3 regions of the Acidovorax sp. ACV01 genome follow, and region 1 is predicted to be linked to each of the others. Evidence: predicted binding sites of a transcription regulator. Region 1 holds the regulator's gene; each other region holds the start of a gene.
What was found. Region 1 encodes LexA, which represses DNA repair genes until DNA is damaged. Its sites were predicted from a motif close to ACTGTATNNNNATACAGT; they were not measured.
Positions count from the first base shown of each region.

Region 1 (9,651 bases):
GCTGGCAGGGGCAACGGAGCAGCCCACATGCGGCGGGGAGTGCGGTGGCTGCTCCTCGAGCTATTTTGCCTAAAACCATTGGGGAAGGCCCCGCAATGAGAGGGCATCAATGGCTCGTTGTGAGAGATGGCGCCGCCTCAACAGGTTTGCAGCGCTGCCTCTGATGCGGCCATTCGGTCCAGCTCAGCGCACACATCCGCCATGCGGCCAGCGATCACCAGCCGGCCCGAGCCGCCCGATGCTGGGGCTCGGCGCAGGACCTTGGCCGTCCTGCTGGCAGAGCCTTCTGCCGACCACGGTGATCCACAGGGGTTGCGGGTGGTCGCAGGCGAAGACGTGAACACTCCGCCGCTGGTGGTTGCCAGTCGAGTTGGGGCCTCGGTGGGCGGTATCTGAGGATTGACCGTAAAAGGCCAATTGCCACGCAGCGGACGCTGGTGCGGGATGCCAGCGGGACGTTGGTGGGGCTTGCGGGTGCCTGCCTCACTGTGGCCGCTGCCCCGGGCCGCATCGTCGGGATGGGCATGGGCTGGGGATGAGTCTGCCGCAGACTGCATTTTGAGAGGGCTTGCGTGATGGAGCCAGCGGGTCAGTGAGCGCAGTGGGGTGGAGAGTGCAGAAAAGGTGGTCAAGGCAATTCCCATGTGAAAACTCCGAAGGTCGGGGGTTGGACATAGGCAGGATTGCAAATCGAACCGGCACCGCAGGGCTGGCGTACCTGTTTTATCGGTACACCAAACGCCCGCCACCTGCAGTGCGGCAGCTAACTAGGGAATGGATGTGATGGAGCCCTGTGGCTACATCAGCATGGTGTTGCGGATGAGTCCGACCGCGAGACCTTCGATCTCAAACGGTTCGCCAGGCTGCACCACGATGACCGGGTAATCCGGGTTTTCGGGCAGCAATTCGATGGCCGTGGCGGTGCGACGCAGGCGCTTGACCGTCACGTCGTCTCCCAGGCGGGCCACGATGATCTGGCCGTTGCGGGCTTCACGGGTGGACTGCACGGCCAGCAGGTCGCCATCCATGATGCCGGCATCGCGCATGGACATGCCGCGCACTTTGAGCAGGTAATCGGGCTTGTGATGGAAAAGGCTGTTTTCCACACTGTAGGTCTGGTCAACGTGTTCCTGCGCGAGAATGGGCGAGCCCGCCGCCACGCGTCCCACCAAAGGCAGAACCAGCTGTGAAAGCCCGGGAATGGGTAGGTTGAACTGGCTGCCACGTGCTGCATTGATGGAGCGTACCGTGTCGCTGCGCAGACGGATGCCACGTGATGTGCCGCTGACCAGTTCGATCACGCCCTTGCGTGCCAATGCCTGCAGATGCTCTTCGGCCGCATTGGCCGACTTGAACCCCAGTTCGGCCGCGATTTCTGCGCGGGTGGGAGGCGCACCAGTGCGTGCAATGGCCGTCTGGATGAGATCCAGAATCTGTTGCTGGCGGGCGGTGAGTTTCGGGTTGTCGAGCATGGTGGTTTCCGGTGGAGGCGGCTACAGTGAAGGACAACTGTTTTTTAATCCAGTAACTGTATTTTTCACCAGTTTTTCGGAGTACGCAAGTGAGTGGGCAAAAAATTGTAGTTTTGGGCACCGGGGGAACCATTGCGGGCACATCCGCGCGGGCTGGTGACAACATTGGTTACACCGCTGCACAGGTGGGCGTCGAGCAACTGCTTGCGGCCGTTCCCGGATTGCAACAGGCGGCGCAGGGCGGGCTGGTGGCGGAGCAGGTGGCCCAGATCGACAGCAAGGACATGGATGGCCAGGTGTGGCATGCGCTGGCGCTGCGCTGCGCGCACCACTTGGAAGATCCGGAGGTGCGTGGTGTAGTCATTACCCACGGAACCGACACGCTGGAGGAGACGGCTTGGTTCCTGCACGAAGTGCTGGATACCCGGGCGAAACCCGTGGTGCTGACCTGCGCCATGCGCCCAGCGACGGCGCTCACGCCCGACGGGCCGCAGAATCTTCTGGATGCCGTTGCCGTGGCGGTTACACCCGGTGCACGGGGCACGCTGGTGGTGGCCGCTGGGGAAATCCATGGGGCGCGGCAGGTTCAGAAGGTGCACCCCTACCGGGTGCATGCGTTCAACTCTGGCGAGGCTGGCCCTTTGGGCTGGGTGGAGGAGGGGATTGCCCGCCTTGTGCAGGATTGGCCGCCAGTGCTTAGTAAATCCGCATTTAATGCTATTAAAAATAGAGCATCCTCCTTTGCCTGGCCCCGCGTGGAAGTGCTCGTCAGCCACGCTGGCGCATCGGGCGCCATGGTGGACGCGTTGGTGCGCGATGGGGTCCAGGGGCTGGTAGTGGCCTGTACGGGCAATGGCACCATCCATCACGCTCTGGAGGGCGCGTTGCTGCGTGCACAGGATGTGGGTGTGCGGGTGGTGCGGTCCACACGCTGCCCCGAGGGGCAGGTGCTGCCCAAGCCGGGGGACGCATTGCCCGACTCCAGGGGACTCTCGCCCTTGAAGGCCAGGATCTCGCTGATGCTGGAACTGCTGCACTGAGAAACAAGGCCGCCCCGATGTTTTTTGCTGCCCTCAAGACCCATGCATGGGCCTACCCGGCGCTGGAGGTGGTGCACATCGTGGGCATTGCCTTGCTGCTGGGCAATCTGGTCTTGCTGGAGTTGCGGGTGTTTGGTCTCGGGGCGGCATTGCCCGTCAAGGACCTTGCGCGGCTCAGCCTGTCGCTGGCGTTGTGTGGTTTTGGACTGGTGGCTGCGTCGGGCCTCTTGATGTTTGCCACGCAGCCTGCCGAACTGCTCGCCAGCCGCGCATTCACCTTGAAGATGCTGCTGTTAATGCTTGCAGGCTGCAACGCCGCGTGGTTCCATGGGCGGGGTTCGCTGGCGCGCCTGGACGGCCTGGCCCGGGTGCAGATGCTGGGCTCCACCATGATCTGGCTGGCTGTGGTGGTCTGTGGCCGCTGGATTGCCTATCTCTGATCGACACGACAAGGGGAGAATCGATGACCCACCTGCAACGCCGCCACGTGCTCCTGGCCGCCTCCGCCGTTCCGCTGGGGGTGCACGCCCACCACGGCTGGAGCAGTTTTGATCCTGAGCGTCCCATCTATCTGGAAGGTAAGGTACTCAAGGTGCGCTGGCAAAACCCGCATGCCGAGCTGGAACTGGAGATACCTGCCGAACTGAAGCTGCCTGCGGATCTGGCCCAGCGCGTGGTGCCGGCCCAGACCTCCCCCGTGGACGGCAAGGCCCTGCTGGCCAAGGCGGTGTTGCCCAACCGCAAGGACCGCCGCTGGGAGGTCGAACTGGCGCCCCTGACCCGCATGCAGGCCTGGCAGGTGCAGGAGATCAAAACCGGCGCGGCGGTATCGGTAGTGGGCTTTACCCTGCGCGAAGAGAAGGGCGATGCGGTGCTGCGGGCGGAGTACCTGTTTGTGGATGGCAAGGCCTACGGATTGCGCTCCAGCCCAGCCTGAATAACCAGGATGGCCTGGTTTCCAGGTGGAAGCCCTGAAGCGGTTGTCTTCGCCGCATAAAAAAAAGCGACGCCCGGGGTGCTTGGGCGTCGCTGGTTTCGGGGGCGTGTGCCCCACGCGTCAGCTGGCGAGTGCCTGCAGCGCGCGTGCCGTGATTTCGTCTACGCTGCCCGTGCCGCTGATGGCGCGGTACTTGGGTGCAACCTCAGGCTCGGCCTTGGCCCAGTTGCTGTAGTAGTCCACCAGCGGGCGTGTTTGGTCGCTGTAGACCTGCAGGCGCTTCTTGACGGTTTCTTCCTTGTCGTCCTCGCGCTGGATCAGCTCTTCGCCCGTCACGTCGTCCTTGCCTTCCACCTTGGGTGGGTTGAACTTGACGTGGTAGGTGCGGCCGCTGGCAGGGTGCGAGCGGCGGCCGCTCATGCGTTCGATGATGGCGTCAAAAGGCACATCGATTTCGAGCACGTAGTCGAGCTTGACGCCCGCTGCCTTCATGGCGTCTGCCTGGGGAATGGTGCGCGGAAAACCGTCGAACAGGAAACCCTGTGCGCAGTCGGGCTGCGTGATGCGTTCCTTCACAAGACCGATGATGATGTCGTCACTGACCAGGGCACCCGAATCCATCACGGCCTTGGCCTGCAGGCCCAGAGGCGTGCCAGCCTTGACGGCGGCGCGCAGCATGTCGCCGGTGGAGATTTGCGGGATGCCGTACTTCTGGCAGATGAATGTGGCTTGCGTGCCCTTTCCGGCGCCAGGCGCGCCCAACAGAATCAGTCTCATGGAAGTCCTCGAAGGTTAGAAATCGGTTGGCGCCGCTGGCGGGGACGTTCGAAGGGCGCCTGAAGCCGTTCTGTGCGCCCGGGATGCGGTGCTCTCGTTGCGGGCGAGGATAGCATGCGACTCCTTGCGCTGACTTACACCCTGCACCGGTTTTGGCAAGGGTGCCGCGGCGTGGATAGCCGCTGCATGGCGCTGGCAGGTGCATCGCACGCAGCCGGGCGCCACCTCAGCGAAAAAGGCCGCGCACCCGCTCCAGGTCTTCGGGCGTGTCCACACCCGGGCCCGGGGCGGTTTCTGCCAGGTGCACCGCAATGCGGTGGCCGTGCCACAGCGCGCGCAGTTGCTCCAGCGCTTCCACCGCCTCGGTGGGGGCGGGCGCCAGGGTCGGAAATTCCCGAAGGAAGCCTGCGCGATAGCTGTAGATGCCCACATGCCGCAATGGCGCAAATCCCGCTAGGGCCGCCACGCCGGGTGTCGCCGCGTGTGCAGCGCCTTGCCACCAGGGCGAACCCACATGATCACGCGCAAAAGGGATGGGCGCCCGGCTGAAGTAGTGCGCCAGGCCGCGCGCGTCAAGCACCACTTTCACCACATTGGGGTTGGTGTAGTCGGCCAGGGATGCAATGGCGTGGGCTGCGGTGCCCATGCTGGCCTCGGGGCGGGCAGGCAACAAGGCCGCGACAGCGTTGATGAGGCGGGGGGCCATCAGGGGTTCATCGCCTTGCACGTTGACGACCACGTCGTCCCCGTCCAGGCCCAGTTGTGTGCAGGCCTCGGCCAGGCGGTCGCTGCCGCTGGGGTGGTCGGCGCGGGTCAAGATTGCTTCCACGCCATGGGCGGCGCAGGCCTGCAGGATGCGGGGGTCATCGGCGGCCACCACCACGCGGGCTGCCGCGCTCTGCGCGGCACGCTGGGCCACCCGCACCACCATGGGCAGGCCCGCTATATCGGCCAGGGGTTTGTCGGGCAGGCGGCTGGATGCCATGCGGGCCGGGATCAGCACCGTGAAGTGGCTGCCCGCCGCCGCAACGCCTGGAGCGATGGGGGCTGCGCCTGCGCTGCTCACTGCTCCAGTTCCTCGTCGGTGAGCGTGCGGGCTTCGTTTTCGAGCAACACCGGGATGCCGTCCCGCACCGGATAGGCCAGGCGGGCGCTGCGGGAGACCAGTTCCTGGGCATCGCGGTCGTAGGTCAGCGGGCCTTTGGTGACGGGGCAGACCAGCAGTTCAAGCAGTTTGGGATCCATGGTGACAGCGCTTTCCAGGAGGTTCGTTCGGGCAGGCTGGGATGATAGCGGCGGCCCGGGCGGTGAATCGTCAATGGCTGCGGACGCCCAAGGCCTGCAGCCGCGCATCCAGCGCCGCAAAAAAGGCCGGTTCAATCTGCAATTGCAGGGGCACAGCCAGTGCGTCCGGATGGTACCGCCAGAGCTTGACGGCATCTTTTTCTGTACAAACAAGCGTGTAGCGCTTGTCAGAATTGCGGTTCCAGCTATCAAAATCGTAGTGATCTGGCAAGGCCTCCGTGTGTGCCAGTTGCAGTGCCTCGGACTGCAGCATGGCAAAGAACACTTCGGGGCGTGCCACGGCCGCCACGGCATGCAGCGGCTGGCCTTGCAGGTCAGACAGCGGTATCCGGGTGCCGTCTACACGCAGGGCGTAGGAGGCCAGGCGGCGCTTGAGGCCGTAGGCATGGGCGGGGTCGTTTCCAGGCGGCAGACCCCCTGCATGCAGCACAAAATCCACCGCGCGAGGCCAGGGCTCGCGCAGGGGCCCCGCCGGCAGCAGGAAGCCGTTGCCCACGCCCTGTTCGTTGAAGATGCAGACCTCCAGGTCGCGTGACAAGGCCAGGTGTTGCAGGCCGTCGTCGCACACGATCACGTCGGTGTCCGGGTAAGCAGCACGCAGGGCGTGGGCGGCGGTGATGCGGTGGGGCGCAACAAACACGGGCACGCCACAGCTGCGCGCGATGAGGGCGGGTTCATCGCCCACCTCGCGGGCTGGGCTGTCGGGCGCTACCGCGCGGCAGTCGGTGGTGCTGCGGCCATAGCCGCGCGAAACCACGCCGGGGCGCAGGCCCAGGCCTTGCAGGTGCTGGACAAGGGCAATGACCACGGGGGTTTTGCCAGCGCCTCCGGCAATCACATTGCCCACGACGATGACGGGGCGGCCGGGGTGTTCCGCCTTCAGCATGCCCATGCGATAAAGAGCGCGTCGGATGCCTACCAATGTTCGGTACACCAGCGAGACCGGCCACAGTGCCAAAGCGACCGGTCCGCGCGTTTGCCAGGTCTTTTGCAACCCCGTGGCCTGGGGTAGAACGGTGTCGCGTGCTGCGGCTGACGAAGAGGGTGAGGGCGGCTGCGGCCCGGGGGCAGCCATGCCGTGTCAGCGGCTGGTGCTGCGCGCCGCGGCCGACGACTGCGTGGCAAACGTGATCTGCGTGAGGCCCACCCGGCGCGCGGCCTCCATCACCGAAACCACGGACTGGTGCGGCGCCATCGCATCGGCGCTGATGATGACCACGCTGCCGGGGCCCGCGCTGGCGGCACTGCGCAAGGCCTGCGCAATCGCATCCACGCTCTTGCCGTCCACCCCCGCCTTGTTGACGGCATAGCGCCCGTCGGCGGCCACGGACACGATGACTTCCTTCGGGTGGTCGCGCTGCTGCTCGGCATCGGCCACGGGCAGCGTGAGCTGCAGCTCGGTGAACTTGCTGTAGGTGGTGGTCAGCATCAAAAAGATGAGGATCACCAGCAGCACGTCGATGAACGGGATCAGGTTGATCTCCGGCTCTTCCTTGGCGCGGGGGCGGAAGTTCATGGAGCTTATTTGGCTTTGCGCAGACGCAGGATGTGGCGGACGAATTGTTCCGACGCCAATTCCAGGGTGAGCAGGTAGGCATCCACCCGGGCGCGGAAGTAGCGCCAGAAGATCAGCGCCGGAATGGCCACGATCAGTCCGAACGCCGTGTTGTACAGCGCCACCGAAATGCCATGTGCCAGCTGGGCCGGATTGCCGCCACCCATGGCCTGGCCCACGCCACCGCTGCCGGATTGGGAGCCGAAGATCTCGATCATGCCGATCACCGTGCCCAACAGGCCCAGCAGCGGCGCGGCCGAGGCGATGGTAGCCAGGGCCGCCAGGTACTTCTCCAGCCGGTGGGCCACGGCGCGCCCGGCGCCTTCCATGGCGGCGCGCAGGTCGGTCTCGCTGCACTGGGGGTTGCTGTTGAGCGTGCGCAGGCCACTGGCCAGCACCTCGCCCAGGGCGGAGTTTTGCGCCAGCTGGTTCACGATGTCGGGGGTGGGTACGGCCTTGGATGAGACCGTGATCGCTTCATCGAGCAGTTTGGGGGGGGCGACACGGGCCGTTTTGAGGGCCACAAAGCGTTCGAAAACCAGCGCCATTCCCAGGATGGAACACGCAATCAGGGGCCAGATGGGCCAGCCTGCGGCTTGTATGATGGACAGCAAATCTCTCTCCGCGCAGATGAAAGCAATCGGCGATTATGGCCCAGCTTGCAGGGCCCACTTCGTCACAAACCGTTACGTTGCTGTGCGCGCCACTGCCCCGTCTGCTCACCCACAAAAACTGTGGATAACTTTGTGGGCAACCCGGTTCTGCAACCCCGCAAAGTGGCGTCCCGCCGTGCTTGCAACAGATTGATGAAAAATTGTGCAGTGAAAAAACCATATAAATCAATAACTTGCACGTGCGCTCGTGTTTTGCAGCCCATTTGTAACGTGCCGATGTCGAGTCCCTCCGCTGGCCTGATTCTGTGGAGTACTCCGGCTTCCAATGGGGCGCAAACGCCCGCCGTTTCTAATGTCTGAGCGCCCAGGCCCAGCAGTGGCGCCCCGTGTGTGGGAGGTTGGCGCGCTGTGCCGCGCCATTGCTGATGCTCTGGAAGCGCGCTTCAATCCTGTCGCGGTGCGCGGCGAGATCACGGGCTTCTCGCGCGCATCCAGCGGGCATTGCTACTTTTCGGTCAAGGACGCCAACGGGCAATTGCGCTGCGCCATGTTTCGCCGTGCCGCCGGCCTGCTTGACTTTTCGCCGCGCGATGGCGAATTGGTGGAAGTGCGGGGGCGTCTGGGGGTGTACGAGGCGCGCGGCGATCTTCAGTTCATTGTGGAAAGCATGCAGCGGGCCGGGCAGGGCGCGCTGTTTGAGCAGTTTCTGCGCCTGAAGGCCCAGCTGGACGCTGAAGGACTTTTTGACAACGCTCGAAAGCGCCCGTTGCCTTTGCAGCCGCGTGGTATTGGCCTTGTAACGTCCACCGGGGCGGCGGCCCTGCACGATGTGGTCACCGCGCTGCGCCGGCGCGTGCCCCATATTCCGGTGGTGCTGGTGCCTGCGCAAGTGCAGGGGGCTGCGGCGCCTGCTGCGCTGGTGGCTGCGCTATCAAAAGTGTATCTGCTCGCGCAAGCTGGACAAGCGCCAGGGGCTGATTTTGCCAAAAATCCGCCCATTGACGTGATCCTGCTGGTGCGCGGAGGCGGTTCCATCGAGGACCTCTGGGCCTTCAATGACGAGCAACTGGCCCGCACCATCGTGCAAAGCCCGGTGCCGCTGGTGTGTGGCGTGGGGCACGAAACCGACTTCACCATCGCCGACTTCTGCGCCGACCTGCGCGCGCCCACGCCCACTGCCGCCGCCGAGCTGGTGGCCCAGCCCCGCGACGTGTGGCTGGGTGCGCTGGGGCTGCTGGCTGGACGCATCGGCGACGGTGTGCAGCGCCAGCTCGACGCACGGCACCAGCGGCTGGACCAGGCCGCGGCGCGGCTGGGCCGCCCGTCGAGCCTGGTGGCCCGCGAGCAAATGCAGCTGGCGCGCATGGCCCAGCGCATGCGCCACGGAGTGCTATTGAAATTGCAGCGTCTTGCGCAATCACAGAAAGCGCTGGAGGCCGATTTGCCTCAAAAAATGCAGCGGCGCCTGGTGCAGCAGGCCGAGCGGCTGGACCGTGCGGCCCTGCGGCTGAATCTGCTGGACCCGCGCCTGGTGCTGCAGCGCGGCTATGCCCTGCTGACCGACACCGAGGGGCAGGCCGTGACGAGTGTGCGCCAGGCCCACCCTGGCGATGCCCTGCGCGCAACACTGGCCGACGGCGTGGTGGACGTGACGGTGGCCCAGCCGCGCCTGCTGTGATGTCTTGATGCCGTCGGATGGGCTGTTGCTGTAGGACAGCGGCGGTTTGTGGTGCTGCGGGCCGGATCTGGGTGGCCTCACGCTGCACAGGTCTGCTGATGTTCCTACAATGCCCCCTTCGCGCTGTGTCCGACTGCATTGCTCAGGAAAGAAAGCGTTGCAGATGGCATCCCGGAATTTCAAACCACAAGGAAACACCACCATGGAACATACCCTTCCCCCGCTGCCTTACGCCATCGATGCCCTGGCGCCGAACTACAGCCAGGAGACTCT
Region 1 is NZ_JACUZT010000009.1:49,800-59,450, reverse strand. It holds gene lexA (transcriptional repressor LexA) at 798-1,472, opposite strand; gene IB243_RS22550 (asparaginase) at 1,586-2,512, shown strand; gene IB243_RS22545 (hypothetical protein) at 2,530-2,952, shown strand; gene IB243_RS22540 (DUF6152 family protein) at 2,976-3,449, shown strand; gene adk (adenylate kinase) at 3,570-4,226, opposite strand; gene kdsB (3-deoxy-manno-octulosonate cytidylyltransferase) at 4,453-5,292, opposite strand; gene IB243_RS22525 (Trm112 family protein) at 5,289-5,471, opposite strand; gene lpxK (tetraacyldisaccharide 4'-kinase) at 5,542-6,606, opposite strand; gene IB243_RS22515 (biopolymer transporter ExbD) at 6,613-7,047, opposite strand; gene IB243_RS22510 (MotA/TolQ/ExbB proton channel family protein) at 7,053-7,700, opposite strand; gene xseA (exodeoxyribonuclease VII large subunit) at 8,053-9,378, shown strand; gene IB243_RS22500 (superoxide dismutase) at 9,581-9,651, shown strand, end outside.

Region 2 (9,651 bases), on a different contig from region 1:
GCCGTCGTCCAGCGCATACATCTTGGCGGCGGGCTTCTTGCCGCGAGCGGGTACATCCACGCGGAACAGCGGCGGGCGCGCCACGTAGATGTGACCGGTTTCGATGAGCTTGGGGAAGTGGCGGAAGAAGAGCGTGAGCAGCAGCACCTGGATGTGCGAGCCGTCCACGTCGGCGTCACTCAGGATGCAAACCTTGCCGTAGCGCAGGCCGCTCAAATCCGGCGTGTCGTTGGGGCCGTGCGGGTCCACGCCAATCGCCACCGAAATGTCGTGGATTTCGTTGTTGGCAAACAGGCGGTCGCGCTCCACCTCCCAGGTGTTGAGCACCTTGCCGCGCAGCGGCAGGATGGCCTGGCTTTCCTTGTCGCGGCCCATCTTGGCGCTGCCACCAGCCGAGTCGCCCTCGACCAGGAAGACTTCGTTGTGGGCGATGTCCTTGCTTTCGCAATCGGTGAGCTTGCCGGGCAGCACGGCCACGCCCGAGCCCTTGCGTTTTTCAACCTTCTGCCCGGCCTTCTGGCGGGTTTGCGCGGCCTTGATGGCCAGCTCGGCGAGCTTCTTACCGTATTCAACGTGCTGGTTGAGCCAGAGTTCGAGCGCGGGGCGCACAAAGCCGCTGACCAGGCGCACCGCGTCGCGCGAGTTCAGGCGCTCCTTGATCTGGCCCTGGAACTGCGGGTCCAGCACCTTGGCTGAGAGGACATAACTGGCGCGCGCAAACACGTCCTCGGGCAGCAGCTTCACGCCCTTGGGCAACAGGCTGTGCAGCTCGATGAAACTCTTGACCGCGTTGAACAGGCCGTCGCGCAGGCCACTTTCGTGGGTGCCGCCCGCGCTGGTGGGGATCAGGTTGACGTAGCTCTCGCGCACGGGCTGGCCGTCTTCGGTGAAGGCGACACACCAGGATGCGCCCTCGCCTTCGGCAAAACTTTCGTTGTTGCGGTCGGCAAAACCCTCGCCTTCAAACAGCGGGATCACCGGGTCGCCGTTGAGCGTCTGCATCAGGTAGTCGCGCAGGCCGCCTTTGTACTGCCAGGTTTGCGTCTCGCGGGTTTTCTCGTTGACGAGCTGCACCGTCACGCCCGGCATGAGCACCGCCTTGCTGCGCAGCAGGTGGGTCAACTCGCCCATGGGCAACGCGCTCGACTCGAAATACTTGGCATCAGGCCATACACGGACCGAGGTGCCCTGCTTGCGCTCGCCCGCCTCCAGCGGCCGGGCCACCAGGGGTTCAATCACATCCCCGGCCGAAAACACCAGGCGCGCCGCCTTGCCTTCGCGGTAGCTCGTCGCCTCCAGCCGCGTCGCCAGGGCGTTGGTCACACTCACGCCCACGCCGTGCAGGCCGCCTGAGAAGCTGTAGGCGCCGCCCTTGCCCTTGTCGAACTTGCCGCCCGCGTGCAGGCGGGTGAACACCAGTTCGATCACCGGGGCGTTTTCCTCGGGGTGCATGCCGAAGGGAATACCCCGCCCATCGTCTTCGACACTCACCGAGCCATCGGCATGCAGCGTGACGCGGATCTTCTTGCCGTGGCCAGCCAGCGCCTCATCGGCGGCGTTGTCCAGCACTTCCTGAATGATGTGCAGCGGGTTGTCGGTGCGGGTGTACATGCCCGGGCGTTGCTTGACGGGCTCCAGGCCCTTGAGCACACGGATCGAGCCTTCGGAATATTCACTGGCGGACACGGGGGACGGTTTGGCAGACATAGGGCGGATTGTAGTGCGGCAGCGCAGCAATAACTGGATATAAAACCAGTCTTCCAGCAGACTCGCAAAGCCTGACCCTGCTTGCAACTGTATTGGTCACCGGTGTATCAGCGCGTTTCGCCCAATCTCGCTACATTCCTGCGCATGCATATGAATCCTCCCAAACTGTCCATGTTCCAGGTGCTCGCCTGTGGCGCGGCCATCGTGACACTGTCGATGGGCATCCGCCACGGGTTCGGGCTGTGGCTCTTGCCCATCACCCAGGAAATGGGCTGGACGCGCCAGTCATTCGCGCTGGCCATTGCCATCCAGAACCTGTCCTGGGGCCTGATCGGGATTTTTGCCGGCATGGTGGCCGACCGGTTTGGCGCCTTCCGTGTGCTCATGGGCGGTGCCGTGCTGTACGGCCTGGGCTTGGCGGGCATGGCGCTGTCGCCCACGCCCACCCTGTTTGCACTGACTGCTGGCGTGCTCATCGGCGCAGCGCAGGCTGGCACGACCTATGCGGTGATCTATGGCGTGCTGGGGCGGCAGATTGCGCCAGAGCGCCGCTCATGGGCCATGGGCGTGGCCGCTGCGGCAGGCTCGTTCGGGCAGTTCCTCATGGTGCCGGTGGAAGGCTGGCTGATCGCTGGCCTGGGCTGGCAACAGGCGCTGCTGGCGCTGTCGCTGATGGTGCTGCTGATCGTGCCCCTGGCTTTTGGCCTGCGCGAGCCCAGCTTTGCCGGAGCCGCCCCGGTCAAACGCGAGCAGACCATCGTGCAGGCGCTGGGCGAGGCCTTCCGCTATCCCAGCTTCAACCTGCTGATGGCGGGCTACTTCGTCTGCGGCTTCCAGGTGGTCTTCATTGGGGTCCACATGCCCAGCTATCTCAAGGACCACGGCCTGTCTCCCCAGGTGGCCAGCTATGCGCTGGCGCTGATCGGCCTCTTCAATGTGCTGGGCACCTACGTGGCCGGCACCCTGGGCCAGCGCATGCCCAAGCGGTTCATCCTGGCCTTCATTTACTTCGCGCGCGCGGCGGTGATCACTGTGTTCCTGCTCGTGCCGCTGTCGCCGCTGTCGGTGTATGTGTTCTCGGCGGTCATGGGCACGCTGTGGTTGTCCACCATTCCACCCACCAACGCCACCATTGCGCAGATCTTTGGCGTGCAGCATCTGTCGATGCTGGGCGGCTTTGTGTTCTTCAGCCACCAGATCGGCAGCTTTCTGGGCGTGTGGCTGGGCGGCTACCTGTATGACGTTACGGGCAGCTACGATATCGTCTGGTACATCGCCATTGGGCTCGGGGTGTTCGCCGGCCTGGTGAACCTGCCCGTCCGGGAAAGCCCCATCCAGCGCGGCGCGGCCCAACCCGCCTGAAACCAGCAACGCCATCCAGACACCACCATGCCGACCACCAGCACATCTCCCACGCCGCTCGGCCGGAGCGTGCCGTGGGCTTGGCGCTGGCTGGCCTGGACGGTTGCCGTGCTGCTGTGCCTCGCGGTGTTTGGCATGTACACGGTGCCGGACTTCATGGTGATGCTGACCGACCAGATGTGGGCTTGCTTCTGAGCCGGCACCTCAAAATTTCGGTTATTTTTGGCCTCCAGCGCTTATCCATCAAGCGCTGTTAGCTATATTTTTTGCAGCAAAACACAATGCACGGTAACGAAGCCGCTTCCGACTGGGTTCGCCGCTGGTCCCATCTGATCGCGCCGGGAAGCACTGCGCTCGACGTGGCCTGCGGCGCAGGGCGCCACCTGCGTTGGTTGCGCGGCTTGGGCCACCCCGTGGTCGGGGTCGACCGTTCTGCCGAGGCCCTGGCCGCCTGCGAGGGGCTGGGGGAGCTGGTGCTGGCCGACATCGAGAAGGGCCCATGGCCCTTTGCAGGCCGTCAGTTTGGTGCAGTGGTGGTCACCAACTACCTGTGGCGGCCCCTGCTGGCCACCATGGTGGAGAGCGTGGCACCGGGCGGCGTGCTGATCTACGAAACCTTCGCACACGGCAACGACACCGTGGGCCGCCCGGCCCGGCCCGAATTTCTTCTACAGCCCGGGGAACTGCTAACCGCCTGCACCGGACTGCGCACCGTGGCCTATGAAGACGGCTTCCAACAAAACCCCGACCGTTTCGTGCAACGCATCACGGCCGTGCGGGAACTCCCACAGTCTGGTGGACCCTCACGACATCTTTTGCCCATGTGGGCTAGTTAGAATGCCCTTTTACCGTTTACCACTGCGGACATGACCTCTTCTTCCGTCGCCCTCACCGGCAGCATCGTCGCCCTCGTCACTCCCATGCACGAGGACGGCAGCGTGGACTACCCGGCCCTGCGCAAACTGATCGACTGGCACATTGCCGAAGGCACCGACTGCATCGGCGTAGTGGGCACCACGGGCGAATCGCCGACCGTCAACGTCGAAGAGCATTGCGAAATCATCCGCGTGGCCGTGGAGCAGTCTGCCAAGCGTGTGCCGATCATGGCCGGCTGCGGAGCCAACTCCACCGCTGAAGCCATCGAACTGGCCAAGTTCGCGCGTGGCGTGGGGGCCGACAGCCAGTTGCAAGTGGTGCCGTACTACAACAAGCCCACGCAAGAGGGCCAGTTCCAGCATTTCAAGGCGATTGCCGAAGCCACGGGCGACCTGCCTGTCGTGCTGTACAACGTGCCCGGCCGCTCGGTGGCCGATATGCAGCACGACACCGTGCTGCGCTTGGCCCAGGTGCCCGGCATCATCGGCATCAAGGAAGCCACCGGCAACATCGAGCGCGCCCAGTGGCTCATCCGCGATGTGCCCAAAGGCTTTGGTGTGTACTCGGGCGACGACCCGACCGCCGTGGCGCTCATGCTGTGCGGCGGCCATGGCAACATCAGCGTGACGGCCAATGTGGCGCCCCGCCTCATGCACGAGCTGTGCGTGGCCGCATTGGCTGGCAATGTCCAGCGTGCCATGCAGATCCAGTTCCAGCTCATGCCCGTGCACAAGAACCTGTTTGTCGAAGCCAACCCCATCCCGGTCAAATGGGCCGTGGCCCGCATGGGCCTGTGTGGTGGCACCATGCGCCTGCCCATGACGCCGCTGACCACCAGCAACGAGGCTGTGGTCGAATCTGCGCTGCGCAACAGCGGCCTGATCTAATCCGGGCTGCGCCCGCTCCCCGAGACACTCTCCAAGGATTTCCGCGTGAAAGCTGCTACCACCCGCCTGAGCCTGCTGACCCTTGCCATGGCCCTGTCCGCCTGTGCCGCCCTGGAGGGCGACAAGATCGACTACAAGAGCGCCACCAAAGGCTCGACCCTGGAAGTCCCACCAGACCTGACCCAGCTGTCGCGCGATTCGCGCTACAACGTCCCTGGCGGCGCTGTCTCGGCTGCCGCCATGCAGGCCGGCCAGGCCGCGCAGCCATCGGGCACTGCCAACGCCGCCGCCCTGCAACTGGGCGACGTGCGCATTGAGCGCGATGGCAACCAGCGCTGGCTGGTGGTCAATCGCCCGGCCGACAAGCTCTGGGAGCCCGTGCGCGACTTCTGGCAAGAAAGCGGTTTCAACCTGGCCCAGGCAGAGCCCAACGTGGGCATCATGGAAACCGATTGGGCTGAAAATCGCGCCAAACTGCCACAGGACTTCATCCGCTCAACCCTGGGCAAGCTGCTGGACTCGCTGTACTCCACCGGTGAGCGCGACAAGTTCCGCACCCGCCTGGAGCGCAACGCCAATGGCGGCACCGAGGTCTACATCACCCACCGCGGGATGATCGAGGTCTACGGCACGGCCACCAAGGACAACACGGTGTGGCAGCCCCGCCCCTCTGACCCCGAGCTGGAAACCGAATTCCTGCGCCGCCTGATGGTCAAGCTGGGTGTGAGCCAGGAGCAGTCGAAGGCGGTGGCCGCAGCTCCCGCACCACGTGCTCAATCTGCCCGCATGGCCACGGTGGACAACAAGCCCGTGGTCCAGCTCGACGAGGGTTTTGACCGCGCATGGCGCCGCATCGGCCTGGCCCTGGACCGCACAGGCTTCACGGTGGAAGACCGCAATCGCAATGAAGGTACCTACTTTGTGCGCTATGTGGCCCCCAATGCCGAAAAGAAGGACCCAGGATTCTTCGGCAAACTCTTCAGCTCGTCCAACACCACGCCTCCACTGAAGTACCGCATCGTGGTGCGCAGCCAGGGCGAGTCCACCACGGTGTCGGTGCTCAATGAGGCTGGCGTCCCCGAGTCGTCAGCCAATGCCGAGCGCATCGTGCGCGTGATTGCCGACGATCTGAAATAAGCACCCCCGGCGCGCGCCACCTCCATTGCCCCGGCCGCCTGCCCGTGGAGCGGGGGTACGCTGCACGGGAAACGCTTTCGACCACGACATGCTGCGCTTCAAAAACCTGGGCAGCGGTAGCACGGGCAACGCCACAGTGGTGGAAGGCAGCAGCGGCCCGCAGGTCCGCCGCCTGCTCATTGATTGTGGATTCGGCATCCGGCAACTGCAGGCCCGCCTGGCGCAAGCGCAACTGCAGCTGGAAGACCTGGATGCCGTATTCATCACCCACGAACACTCGGACCACATCGGCTGTGCGCTGGCCGTGGCGGTGCGCCACCGTATTCCGGTGTGGATGAGCCAAGGCACCTACGCTGCCCTGGGCGCGCCCGACTTTGATGGCATGCTACGCATCGCGCACGACATGCAGGCCCTGGACCTGGGCACCTTCAGCGCCCTGCCCTTCACCGTGCCACACGATGCCCGCGAACCGCTGCAGCTGCGCTGCTCGGACGGTGCAACCCACCTGGGTGTGCTGACCGACCTGGGCCACGCCAGTGACCATGTTTTGCAGCAATTGCAGGGCTGCCATGCGCTCATGATTGAAGCCAACCACGACCCCGCAATGCTCGAAGCGTCCAGGTACCCGGCCTTTCTGAAGCGCCGCGTCGGAGGACCGTATGGGCACCTGGCCAATTTGGCGACAGCCGACATCCTGCGCGCCGTGCGGCACCCTGGTCTGCAGCGTGTGGTCGCCGCCCACCTGAGCGCGCAGAACAATGCCCCCGCCCTCGCCCAACAGGCACTGGGTCTTGCGCTGGAGTGGCCCGCCGACGAAATCACCGTCGCCAGCCCAACGATGGGAACACCCTGGCTTTCAGTTGCAGGATGAAGTGACCCTGGCCACGTCGCAAACGACCAACCCCAGGGAAGGAAGGCACCGCTAAAAAGAAAAAGCCCCGACCTTGCGATGCGGGGCTTTCGGGGCGATAGCGGGTCTTGCAACCCGCTGTGGCCTGCAGCGAATTACTTGGCTGCGGAAGCGCCAGTAGCAGCGGTGGCAGCAGCGTCAGCAGCAGCCTTGGCAGCGTCAGCAGCGGGTGCGGCGGCAGCCGAAGCAGCGTCGGAAGCAGCAGGAGCGGCTTCAGAAGCGGCAGGAGCTGGTGCGGGTGCTGGAGCTGGGGCTTCCACGGCAGCAGGTGCTGGCGCTGGAGCTGGCTCTTCCTTCTTGCCACAAGCGGCGAGTGCTGCAGCAGCGATCAGGGCGGCCAGAACGAGAGAGTTCTTCATTTCGATTTTCCTAGTTGGACAGACAGAATCTTGAAAAGCCACGGCGTCAGGCTTTTTGGAAGCCCCGGTACGCTTTGGCACAATGCGCTTGGCTTGCACCTTTTTGGCGCAGCCGCCGATTATATTGGTATTTAGTCAATACAGACTAACACTGACGAAACCTTTACACCCGATTGACAAGGCACAAAGCGTGCATTTTGCTCACAACCCCAGCGTGGATGCGGGAAAACCGGGCGTGCTTTTGCTGCGCACCCACTCATTGAGGGTCTCGCGCAGCAGCACCCGCCGGTCCGGCTCGTTGCCGGTAACACCTACACACCGCTCCGGGTCCAGCCGCTGCATCACCCACTGCGGCGACCAGAACGCGCTGGGAATATCCAAGGGATCGGCGGTCGGGCTGCGACGGCAATTGATGATGTGGTCCCAGGTGCCCCGCCAGCGTACAAACCGCGCATGCCGGCGAATCACGTCGTCGTAGCTGCACGCCAGCATGGTGAACCGCCGGCTCCCATGGGCCCAATCTTGGAGGGCCTCGACCACGCCACGTTCACCCAGGGGCCAGTCATGAAAATTCGCATCGCTGATCAGAATTTCCTTCCAGCCATCCCGGGCGGCGGTAGCAATCGCATCGCGCACCATCTGCTGAAACGCCTCTCTGCCACTGAAACGCCCTGAAGGCAGATCAGGCAGCGAATTCGGGGGAGTGGAAGCCTCGGTCATGGCGATGTCTCCTTGGGTGCGACAGTCTATTCAGCCCAGACATGGGCCCAGCCCGCATCACACCAGGACGACAGCAGCTCCAGCGCATCGTCACTGGCGCGCGCCAGTTCGCGGGCGCTCAACCGGCGTTCGTCGGCCAGGCGGCGCATCAGCGTCGCATCGCGGCCAGCAGCGCGGTAGCTCTCGCCATTGATGAACACGTGGTGCGTGTCGTACATCATGCGGCTGCGGCGATCCAGGCGTACACCTTCGAGCATCACACCCGCGTCCCCTGGCTCGAACCACACGCTGGGCTTGGGTTCGGTCAGATATTCACCGAGCGCGCGCTCCAGCACCAGGGGCTGCGCCAGCGCGCGGGCCAGTGCATCGCGCGCAAAATCCTGCAACCCCGCGGGAATGGCGGCGGGCTGAGGCACAGCCTCCTGCTGCGCGTCTCGGTACAACAAGGGGCTGCCCTCATCGGCAGCATCTTCCGCCAGGCGCACCAGCAGCTCTTGCGCAATCTCAGCACGGGCCGGGGCCCTGAAACCGATCGAATAGGTCATGCATTCGCCCTCGGCGATGCCGTCATGTGCATAGCGCGGTGGCAGGTACAGCATGTCGCCAGGCTCCAGCACAAACTCCTCTTCCGGCTCGAACTGCGCCAACACCTTGAGCGGAATGCCGTCACGCAGCGTGAGATCCTTCTGGCGGCCAATGCGCCAGCGCCGCCGGCCGTGGGCCTGCAACAGAAAGACGTCGTAACTGTCGAAATGCGGGCCCACCCCCCCGCCAGGGGACGCATAGCTGACCATGAGGTCATCAAGCCGCGCTTCCGGCACAAACCTGAACTGCTGCATCAGCGCATGTACTGCATCATTGTGCAGGTCTACCCCTTGCACCAGCAAGGTCCAGTCTGGCTGCTGGAGTGCAGGCAGGGCACGCCGCTGGAAAGGGCCGTGGCGCAGCTTCCACGCCCCTTTGGCCAATTGAACAAGGCGGGACTCCACCCCCTCTTGGGCGGCCAGCGCGAAAAGCTCGGACCGCAGCACCGGGGGCGTGAACTGGGGAATAGCCTGGCGTACCAGCAAAGGCTTCTTCTGCCAATGGCGGCGCATGAATTGCGCGGGGGTCAGGCCACCGAGCAGGGAAAGGGGTTGCTGGATATCCATGGGCACAGGTCTACCCCTTTGCGGGGCCATTGGTCAAACTGCGACAATTCTCCTATGGAAATTACCCAACAATGTGTGGTCGCACTGACCTGGACGCTGAAAGACACCCTGGGCGAAGAGCTGGACGTTCTCGATGACCCTGTGGAGTTTCTGGTGGGGGGCGACGATCTGCTGCCCCGCATCGAGGAAGCCCTGCAAGGCCACAGCCCCGGGGCCACGCTGGCACTCCACCTGGAGCCCGAAGACGCCTTCGGCGACTTCAATGATCAATTGCTGTTCCTGGAACCGCGTGCCCTGTTTCCCGCAGAGATCGAAGAGGGAATGACGTTTGACGGCGCCGCTTTGCCGCAAGGCTGCAACCCCGATGCTCCCCGCACCGGGCTCTACACGGTGACCGAGATCTATCCTGAACATGTGGTTCTGGACGGCAATCATCCGTTGGCGGGCATTGCGCTGCGTTTGCAGTTGACCGTACAAGCGGTGCGTGAAGCCACTGAAGAAGAGATTGGCCGTGGCACCGCCGGTACCGGTTTCTTTCGGGT
Region 2 is NZ_JACUZT010000002.1:766,259-775,909, reverse strand. It holds gene IB243_RS08115 (DNA topoisomerase IV subunit B) at 1-1,707, opposite strand, end outside; gene IB243_RS08110 (MFS transporter) at 1,852-3,069, shown strand; gene IB243_RS08105 (hypothetical protein) at 3,097-3,264, shown strand; gene IB243_RS08100 (bifunctional 2-polyprenyl-6-hydroxyphenol methylase/3-demethylubiquinol 3-O-methyltransferase UbiG) at 3,351-3,905, shown strand; gene dapA (4-hydroxy-tetrahydrodipicolinate synthase) at 3,936-4,832, shown strand; gene bamC (outer membrane protein assembly factor BamC) at 4,878-5,969, shown strand; gene IB243_RS08085 (MBL fold metallo-hydrolase) at 6,058-6,840, shown strand; gene IB243_RS08080 (hypothetical protein) at 6,975-7,238, opposite strand; gene IB243_RS08075 (hypothetical protein) at 7,440-7,958, opposite strand; gene IB243_RS08070 (cupin domain-containing protein) at 7,985-9,109, opposite strand; gene IB243_RS08065 (peptidylprolyl isomerase) at 9,164-9,651, shown strand, end outside.
Region 2: the regulator LexA is predicted to act here: its motif matches at 1,740-1,757, upstream of IB243_RS08115 (DNA topoisomerase IV subunit B).

Region 3 (9,651 bases), on a different contig from region 1:
GACAACGTGCTGGTCACCGATCAAGGGGATGTCAAGCTGGTCGATTTCGGTATCGCCAAAAACCTGGGCGATCCACTTGTGGCAGGCACGGCCACCACGGTACGGGTCATGACCCTGGCATGTGCCAGCCCTGAGCAAGTGCGAGGCCAGAAAATCACGCCTGCCAGTGATGTGTATTCGCTCGGTGTACTCCTGTACCAGTTGCTGACGGGGCGGACTCCTTATCGGCTGGATGACTGCGCCGACGATCTGGAGGTGCGCAAGGCGATCTGCGAGACCCCGCCCCTTCGTCCCAGCCTGGCCACCGCCGGTGCCGTTCGCCGAGCGCTCAAAGGGAGTCTGGATGTGATGGTAATGAAGGCGCTGAGCAAAGAACCTGCGCAACGCCATGCGAGCGCGCAAGTGCTCTCCGAGGATTTGCGTCGCTATATGGAAAGCCTGCTGGCGGGGGCACAGCGACAGAGGCTTGGGCGTACGGCCAGCTTTACCCATCGCAACCCCCGGATGTGGGCAGGGGCATGGGTGGCAGCCGTTCTGATGGGACTTGGGGGGCTGTGGTGGGGTTGGCATGCCTGGTCTGAGGCAACCCGCAAGGCAAGCGTGGAGATGCAGTTGCTCACCAGTGCCCGCAACGGGCTCGAAGCGGTACTGGTGCGGATGGAGGCAGGGCAAGAGCCATTGGGCTCTGCCCAAGGGCAGCAGGCGCTGGTCCGGATGGCCCTGGACCAAGTGAGTGGGCTGGCAGCGAAGGCCACTGGTGCCGACGCTGCATTGCATGCCGAGTTGGGGCGTTCCCATCTGCGCATTGCGCGGGTGCAGGGCGGACCGCAGGGCGTGCATCTGGATGACCGTGTTGGTGCGATGCGAAGTTATGGTGCAGCGGTTGCGGCGGTGGATCGCGCCGTGCACCTGGGTTTGACTGGGAAAGCGCTGCGCCAGGCTCGCCATTCCAGAGCCGCAGCCCGCGGCGCATGGGCGCGCCTGTTGGCACAGGAGGGCCGGCCGCTGGAAGCACGGGTGCTGGCTGGCCAGGCCTTGGTCGAGGCGCGGGAGGTCAGCCAGGAAGATCCTGGCTCCTGGGAGGGGCGCTGGTTATTGGCCAGCACGCAGTTGGATATGGCTCACACCCTCAGCCTGAAAGAAGAGGGGCCAGCGATGGAGGATGCCCTTCAATCTTCTCGGGACCTGCTGGAGTTGATGCATGAGGAGCGTCCTTCAGATGGGATGGTGGCCCAGGCGCTGGCGGACAACCACGTGCGGCGTGGCCAGCGTTTCTTGCACGCCGATCTGCCAGCCATACGCAGTGTGGAGCAGGCGGCAAGTGCTTTCGGAAAAGGACGCGGGCTGCTGGAAATCCTCCTGCAGGCACAACCGCGCAGTGTTCACCTGCAGCTGGACCTGGCGCTGGTACATCGCCACCTGGGCGAAGCACTTTGGCGGGCCGGGAGGAGTGCTGATGCCTTGGTAAGCGGCCAGCGTGCACGGGACTTACTGCACACCCTGTTGAAAGGTGCTCCAGACCAACGCCTGTTGCAGTTGCATTGGGCAGAGGCCTCTCAGTCGCTTGGAGAACTCCTGTTGGCTGCTGGGTCGGCCGACCGGGCGGTGCAGGCCTTGGCCCCAGCGGTCTTGGCCATGGACGCTCTGGAGCCGGGCCTTTCCGGCGATCGCAGGGGGCAGCTTCGGCATGCTTCCGCTCGTTATGCCTTGGGCAAGGCGCTGATGGAGCGGACCCCAGCGTCCGCCAATGCGCTTGCCGACCCCATCCCACCCGATTGGTCGCTGGCATGCAATCATTTTCGGCGGAGCCTTGAGCGGCTCCAACCCATGCTGCCACGCTGGACGGGGGATCCACTGCTGCCTGATGCCACACGTGTCCTTGAGATGCAACAAGTGCTTCACACATGCCCGAGCGCGTGAAACCTGTGCGTATGCTGGACAAGCCGCACTCCGTACTGCGGGGGGCTTTCCAGGCGCTGCTGTGCTCCTTGCTGCTCTTGTGCGCGACGGCGTCACTGGCAAGTGCTCAGGCGGATCGTGCGTCCATTGGATCATCCCCTGTCTTCCCGCCGCTGGGGGTGGAGCGCGGGGGGTCCCGCAAGGCCTGGGCCGCTGCGGCGGCATTGTCACGCGGTGTCAACCTGGCTGTCTTTGCGGCCCCGCGCGAGGGCGACTGGGGACTGCGCATGGACGAGCAGTGGATCGAGACGCTCGCCAAAGCCGGCTTTCGCAGCGTGCGCCTCTCCGTGCGCTGGAGCAACCATGCTTCTGCAGGGCCGCAAGCTGTTCTCGACGAGGCGTTTGCCCGGCGCATTGACCGTGTGGTGGAAGCCTTGCTGGCCCACGATTTGCGGGTCGTGATGAACATGAGCTTCTACAGCCAGCTCAACGGCTGGGCCTTGCACGAAGGGGAAACCCCCGTGGCTGCGGCCGTTGTCCGCACACGCTTCGTCAATATCTGGAGGCAGCTGGCACAGCGCCATGCCCATCGCTCCGACCGCTTGCTGTTCGAGTTGTACAACGCACCGCAGGGAGATGCGCAGGAGTGGAACCGCCTGGCTGCAGTGACCGTGGCCGTGATCCGGCAAAGCAATCCCAGCCGGATCATTGTCATCGCACCCATGCGTAACGATGCTGCGAATCTGCCGTACCTGTCATTGCCCCGTGATGCCCACCTGATGGTCACGATCCACAACCGCGAACCGCAGACGTTCACAAGCCAGGGCTCTCCCTGGTTTGCAGGTTCCGAGGAATGGCTGGGAACCCCGTGCTGCAACGAGCGGCAGCGCCTGGAGCTGGCGCGCAACCTGGATCGCGCCAAAGCATGGTCCGACGTGCACCGCTATCCCGTCTGGCTTGGGTCTTTCGGTGCGGCCAGTACGGCGCCCATGGACTCGCGGGCCCGCTATCTTCGCCAGATGCGCGACGCGGCGGAAGCCCGTGGCATGTCCTGGTCGCATGCAGATTTTGCAGCCAACTTCAATGTGCAGGATCCACCCCTGGACTCGGGTATCTACGACGTGGTGAAGCGCCAATGGCATCGCTCCCTGCTGGATGCGCTGCTGGGGCCTTGAACATGGTCCTGATTCCTTCTTCCTGGGCACGCTGGGGTTTTTTGCTGGCGATGCTTTGGTGTGGGGTCGGGCACGCACAAGCACCACTGCCTTCCGGCCCGCCGCCGTATCCGCTGGGGACGCAGTCGGGTGCTTCGCGGCAGGCATGGGTGGCAGCAGCCGCCTTGTCGCGGGGAATCAGGCTCGACGCCGCGCTGGAAACCTCCACCTCGCTTTCGGAGAGCAGTTCCACCGCCGAGACGATTGCCAGGGCCGGGTTCCGGACGGTGCGGTTGACGGTGCCGCAGTCCTCGCTGCATGCAGCCTGGATGGTGGAATCCAGCCAGGAATCGCGTCTCGCCTTGCTGGACGAAACCATCGAAGCGCTGCTCGCACGGGGGCTGCACGTGGTGCTCGGCGTGCAGGATGGTGGCACGGAGCACGCAGGCAGCCCGCAGATGCGGGAAGAGAGCTTGTCAGCCGCACAGGCCAGGCATCGCCAGTCCGTGCTGATCTGGCAGCACCTGGCCCGGCGCTATGCCAGCCGTCCCCAGCGATTGTTGTTTGAAGTCTCCTTCGCGCAGGGCGCTGCCAGCACGCTGAAAAACAGGCAAGCAACGTCACTCTTGAAAGCCATTCGCAAGAGCAATCCAACGCGGGTCCTGGTGCTGGGCTGGGCCGATGCCATTGGCCTGCCCCAGTTGGAGGTACCGGGCGACAGGCACCTCATTGTGGGCATCACCCATGTCGAGCCGTTTCGTTTCACCCGCCAAGGGGTTCCCGGTATCTCCGGGGCTGAGCAGTGGCGTGGAACGACCTGCTGCAGCGCCCAGGAATTGCAGTTGATGGCTTTGCCACTGGATATTGCAAAAACCTGGTCACTGGAAAACAGGTACCCCGTATGGGTGCGGGATTTTGTGTCCTACCAGGACATCCCTGTCGAACTTCGTGCTCGCCACGCCCGCCTGGTGCGCCAGGCCGCCGAGGAGCGCGGGTTTTCCTGGGTGTATGGAGATTTTTCTGCTGGTTTCGGTATCTACGAAACGGCTTCCCATGTGTGGAAAATGCCGCTGCTTCAGGCGCTGCTAGGGCCATAGGGCTTGGAGGTGTGGGCAGCACCAACAGGTGTTCTTCTATTTTGGGACGACAGCCAGCGGCGCGCGCCCAAAAAAACAGGCTCCCACATGGGAGCCCGTTTTTATGCATGCAATCGTCGTTGCACGTCGTGTGTGGGGAAACACTTCCACATGGTGGCGGCATCCACGACCGTGAAATGCCACCGCCACGGGAAGGCCCGCATTCTTTACATGGCGCTGAATTCGCCCGAAGGGATCTGGCCCGTGCGCAGGGCTTCAGCAGCCTGGGCACGCACCGCAGCACGGTCAGCGGTGGACTTGTAAGTCACCACACGCGAGCCAGCAGGTTCAATGGAGCGGGTCTGTGCCACGGTAGTGGCTTCAGCAGCCACTTCAGCGCGGGTGCGGTTCGTGTCGAACTTGGTGGCAAATTGCGAAGCATCGGCTTCGTCAGCCTGGGCACCGAAAGAAGCGAAAGCGGCAACGGCGGCGATAGAGAGGAAACGTGCAGTCTTGTTCATGGTGAAACTCCAGTGAAATTCAAAAAATGGGGACGAGGTACTTGGGAATACGAAAACGTGTGAACCGTGGATTCAACAAGAATCAACCACGCTCACCCGAAGGGATCTGGCCGGTGCGCACGGCATCCGCAGCCTGGCTGCGCACAGCAGCGCGGTCAGCGGTGGACTTGTAAGTCACCACACGCGAGCCAGCAGGCTCAATGGAGCGGGTCTGTGCCACGGTAGCGGCTTCAGCAGCCACTTCAGCGCGGGTGCGGTTCGTGTCGAACTTGGTGGCGAACTGCGAAGCATCGGCTTCGTCAGCCTGGGCACCGAAAGAAGCGAAAGCGGCAACGGCGGCGATGGAGAGGAAACGTGCGGTGTTGTTCATGATGAAAATCCTTGAAGTTAAAAAAGCGTCTCAAAAAAACCGGAACAAAGAGCGAGAGAGGAAAGCTGCTTCAAACCGGGTTCGGTGAGTCGCCTTGCGGGTTCGGCTCATCGATGGGTTGAACTGTACGCGGGTGGAAGCGGAAGAAAAACCACCGGGTCGCAAACTAACTGTTCCAGTATTGGAAACAATCTTCTCGGCGATCTTTAGGGTTTACCCAAATAAAAATGGCAAACCGGGGCCTGGGGCATCTTTTGCATCCGATGAATGGGGCGTTTATCAGAAATAGTGCTCAATCGTTTTGGAAATGACCAGCACAGGTAAATGCCTGATCTTTGAGTCCTTGGCCTGGGTGATCAGTGGGCTGTTGCCGAGGTCTTGATCTGGCTCAAGGCTGCGTATGTGTCTGGCATTTTTCGTGGATGCTTCGAAGGGGAACGTCATATAGTCCAAGGTAAGCTTTTGTGTTTCCTGCATGACAGATCCTCTTGTGCCCGCGGGCATCGACGTTGCGGACAGCCCCCACTACTTGCGTGCGTTGACCGATATGGCTGACCAGCGCACCGTGGTCGCTGACGCAGCCATTTACACCGACAACGGCATCAAGCTGGTTGAAAAAGGCGCACGCATTGACAGCCGGCTGTACGACCGCCTGGTGCAGCACAAGCTGCGCGAGCCCATTGACCGCCATCTGTCCATCGAGAATCCCGTAGACGTACCCGCTTTGTTGGCGGCAGGGCAGGCCATGAGCGAGCAGGAAGTGCTGTTCAATCTGCTGGCAGAAGCGTTGGGTTCTGCAGCCCGGCTGCTGGCGCCGCTGCGTTCGCTGCCCTTGCCTTCATCCATGGCCTGCAAGCTCACCGTGATGCGCGACCAGCGGCCCGAGCTTTTTCAGCACAGCCTCCAGATGATGGCCGTGGCCGTGTTTCTGGGCATCAAGAGCGGACTGGCGGAGCGCGATTGCGCCAACCTCGCCGCTGCGGCCTTGCTGCATGACCTGGGTGTGCTGCACATGGACCCGGCCTGGATCGATCCCGACCACAAGGTGGTTGGTGCGCAGCGCAAGCATCTGGTGGCACACCCCATCACCGCCATGCTCATGATTCGCGATACCCAGGTCTACCCCAAGGCCGTTGAGGTCGCTGTGCTGGAGCATCACGAGCGCATGGATGGAAGCGGCTACCCGCGTGGCCTGGCAGGTGCCGATATCTCCGCCCTGGGACGTATCTTGCTGCTGGCCGAGGTGGTGGCTGCGTTCTACGAAAAATACGAAGACATGCCCGCGCAGCGCCTGTCGCTGGTGCTGCGGCTGAACCACCGCAAGTTCCCTGCGGCCCTGGTGGCGCACATCCTGCCCCTGCTGCAGGAAGAGGTCGCCCGGGAGTCCGCCCTCATGCCGCTGGGCAACGACGCCTCGCGCCAGATCGACTTGCTGGCCGAAGCTTTTGAATGCTGGGACCAGCTCAAGGTCGCACTGCCCCCCGAAACCAGCGCCAAGGCACTGCCGGGAAGCGCCTTTGTATTCCTCGACGCGCGGCTGTTGGCTCTGCAAAAGGCCTTGCTGGAGGCCGGCTCACATCCCCGGCAGCAGGGCGAGCTCATGGCCCAGTTGCAGGGTGATGCCATCGGCATGGCCGAAGTGGCGCTGGTGGGGAGAGAAGCGCTGTGGCAACTGCAAAGCATCCTGAATGCCAGCCATCGCCGCTGGCCGCAACTGGCAGACCGCGCCACGCCGGCAGATGCGGCAGTGGCGGATTGGTGTGATTGGGCCGTTCGGAGGCTTTGAAGAGAGTGGTCAGCCCACTACGTTTCGCCGCGAGAGTCGATGGCGCGTCGCCCAACCAGCCATGAGCACCACCAGAATCAGCAGCCCCCATTCAGAGAGCGTGGGAATGGATGCGGGTGGCGCGATGCCGATGTGGACCGTGAATGAATCCGCTGTCGGGCCCGTGCCCCAGGTCCAGAGATAGGTGCCCGGTGTGAGTCCCAGACTGGCGAGTGAGGTCGCAGTCCAGGTGGCCGAGGACGTCAGCGCAGAGCCCGAGACGTAGCCTGTCGGGGCGAAGACAAAACCGGGCCCTGTGCTGTCCAGGCCCACCATGTTGCCAGATCCTGCATCCGCCCCGACAGGGCCTCCGCCTCCGAACGCTGGCGGGCCGGATATCCCCAGGTAGGCGTCCACGGTACCTGCCGTGCCGGTGAAGACCAACCCAGCCGAGGCAATGACTCCGGGGAACAGAGGCCCGCTGCCCGCAGGCGAGAGGGCCCCCAGATTCATGCTCCCGTTGCCACTGGCGACCACATTGCCACCGCTTTCAAAAAAGTAGAGCGTATAGGCTGCGAACGTGTTGCCGGACAGGAGCAGCAACAGGGCGACTGCTGCCGATTGGATTGTTTTCATTCAACGGACCCTCTCTTTTTTTGTCCGGCCCATTGTAGGGAGCGTGGCGTGCATTGGCCCAGATTTATATGGCCGGGGATGCACCGCTGTGCAAAGCCTCTCACCCCAAAGTCTTCCTCGCCAGGTACCCCATGGCTTCAAAATACTGGTTATATTTACAGTATTCAAATCGTTCTCCTCTTTGTCTTCACCATGTCTGCGCCACGCCACTCCCTGCGGGTTGTCGCGTCCGATCTGCCATTCGCCGTGCCCGGTGTCTGGCATGCGGACGCATTGGGTGCGGGCCAGCAGTCGGCGCAGTCCACGGGCTATGGTCCTCTGGATGCGCAGTTGCCTGGCGGGGGCTGGCCGGTCGGGGCGCTGAACGAGGTGCTGCAGCCCGTGGCGGGCCTGCACGAATGGCAGTTGGTGCTGCCCGCCCTGGTGCAGGCCACGGCCCGGCGCTCGGGTGCGGTGGTGGTGGTCGCGCCGCCTTGTGAGCCTTTTGGACCCGCGCTGCAGGCCCAGGGGCTGGCGGCCGACCGGCTGTGTGTGGTGCGGGCCGATGCCGCCACCGCACTGTGGGCTGCAGAACAGGCGCTGCGCTGCCGGGAGGTGCTGGCCGTGATGGCCTGGCTGCCGCAGGTGCAGCCCGCAGCCCTGCGCAGGCTGCAACTGGCAGCAGCACAGCAACGGCAACTGCTGTGGGTGTTTCGCCCGGCCAGTGCTGCGCACCAGGCCTCACCAGCCTTGCTGCGGCTGCAGGTGCTGGGGATGGCCATGCCGGGAGGTGTATCCACATTCCCCGGTATGCAGGTGCACATCCTCAAGCGCCGGGGGCCGCCCCTGGCGCAGGGTCTGGATCTGCCGGGTTGCCATTCCCGGTTGGCCCAGGTGCTGGCGGCACAGGCCGAGCGCCGACGCTCAGCGCAGGTGGTGGCCAGCACTTTCCCCGCAGCCAAGGCCCCCGGGGTGTTAGCCATGCGCCCACCGCTGGGGGCGCTGGGGGAGCTGGCTATAAGGCCAGAGGGGAGGGGGCATGCACTGGATCGCGCTGCCATGGCCCTGGTGCGATGAGTCTTCACTGCCGCCCGGGGCGTCGGTGCAAGCTGCCGCGGCAGGCTGGTGGGCTTTGCGCTTTACCCCGCGTGTGGCACTGGTGGATGCAGAGGCCGTGCTGCTGGAGGTGTCCTCCACCGAGCGGCTGTGGGGTGGGCGCGAGGTGCTGCTGGCCCAGGTGCTGCAGGCCTGGGCCGAGGCATCTGCCAGGGGCATGGACCCCACAGCTACCCAGGGCGCAGTCGAACGTGGGCCTGCAGGAGCAGGGTTGGTGGCGGGCGCCCAACCGCCTGGCGCGCCGGTGGCTTGGGGCAGTGGCCCCACAGCCCTGGTGGCGCACGCCCGGCTGCGGATGGCCTTGGCGGGGCATGCGCTTTCTGCGCAGGGGCCGCTGGGCCTGCCCCTGCACACGCTGACGGCCGTGCGCCCGCATGTGGCCAGCCTGGAGCGCATGGGCTGCCGCACCTGGGGGGCATTGCGGGCGCTGCCGCGCGCCGGGGTGTCGCGGCGTTTTGGTGCGGCGGTGCTTCGGGTGCTGGACCAGGCCCTGGGGGATGCCCCCGAGGCCCACGCCTGGGTGGAGCTGCCTGAGCAGTTTGTGCTGACGGGCGAGCTGCCGGCGCTGGCAGAGTCGGCCGATGCCTTGCTCTGGAGTACCAGCCGCTGCCTTTGCGCCCTGCAAGGCTGGCTGCAAGCGCGGCAGCAGGGCGTGCTGGGCCTGGAACTGGCCTGGCGCCACGACCTGCGGCGCATCGATGGCGTGGACATCGCCCCCACGCAAGCGCTGCAGGTTCGCACGGCCCAGGCCACGCAGGACATGGGGCACCTGCGGCGCCTGCTGTCTGAGAACCTAGCACGCACCACGCTGGCCGCGCCAGCCAACCAGATCACGCTGCGCCTGCTGGAGGCGGCACCACTTCCACACCGCAGCGCGAGCCTGCTGCCGCCCGATGATCTTGGCGGTGGTGATCCCACCGGCGTTCAGGGTGAGGCCTTGCACCAGCTGCTGGAGCGCCTGTCAGCCCGCCTGGGGACTGACCATGTGCAGGCCCCGGTGCTGCAGGCCGACCACCGCCCCGAATGCATGCAGCAATGGCGCCCTGCGGCCGAGGTGCTGCGTCTCACGGCAGCGGTGACAAAGCACGCTGCAGCCCGGAATGCCCTCACCAGCGTTTCTGACAGGCTCCTCGAT
Region 3 is NZ_JACUZT010000001.1:506,093-515,743, forward strand. It holds gene IB243_RS02350 (serine/threonine-protein kinase) at 1-1,920, shown strand, start outside; gene IB243_RS02355 (cellulase family glycosylhydrolase) at 1,917-3,074, shown strand; gene IB243_RS02360 (glycoside hydrolase family 5 protein) at 3,077-4,150, shown strand; gene IB243_RS02365 (DUF4148 domain-containing protein) at 4,357-4,650, opposite strand; gene IB243_RS02370 (hypothetical protein) at 4,733-5,020, opposite strand; gene IB243_RS02375 (hypothetical protein) at 5,300-5,497, opposite strand; gene IB243_RS02380 (HD-GYP domain-containing protein) at 5,496-6,806, shown strand; gene IB243_RS02385 (IPTL-CTERM sorting domain-containing protein) at 6,816-7,421, opposite strand; gene imuA (translesion DNA synthesis-associated protein ImuA) at 7,614-8,477, shown strand; gene IB243_RS02395 (DNA polymerase Y family protein) at 8,440-9,651, shown strand, end outside.
Region 3: the regulator LexA is predicted to act here: its motif matches at 7,566-7,583, upstream of imuA (translesion DNA synthesis-associated protein ImuA).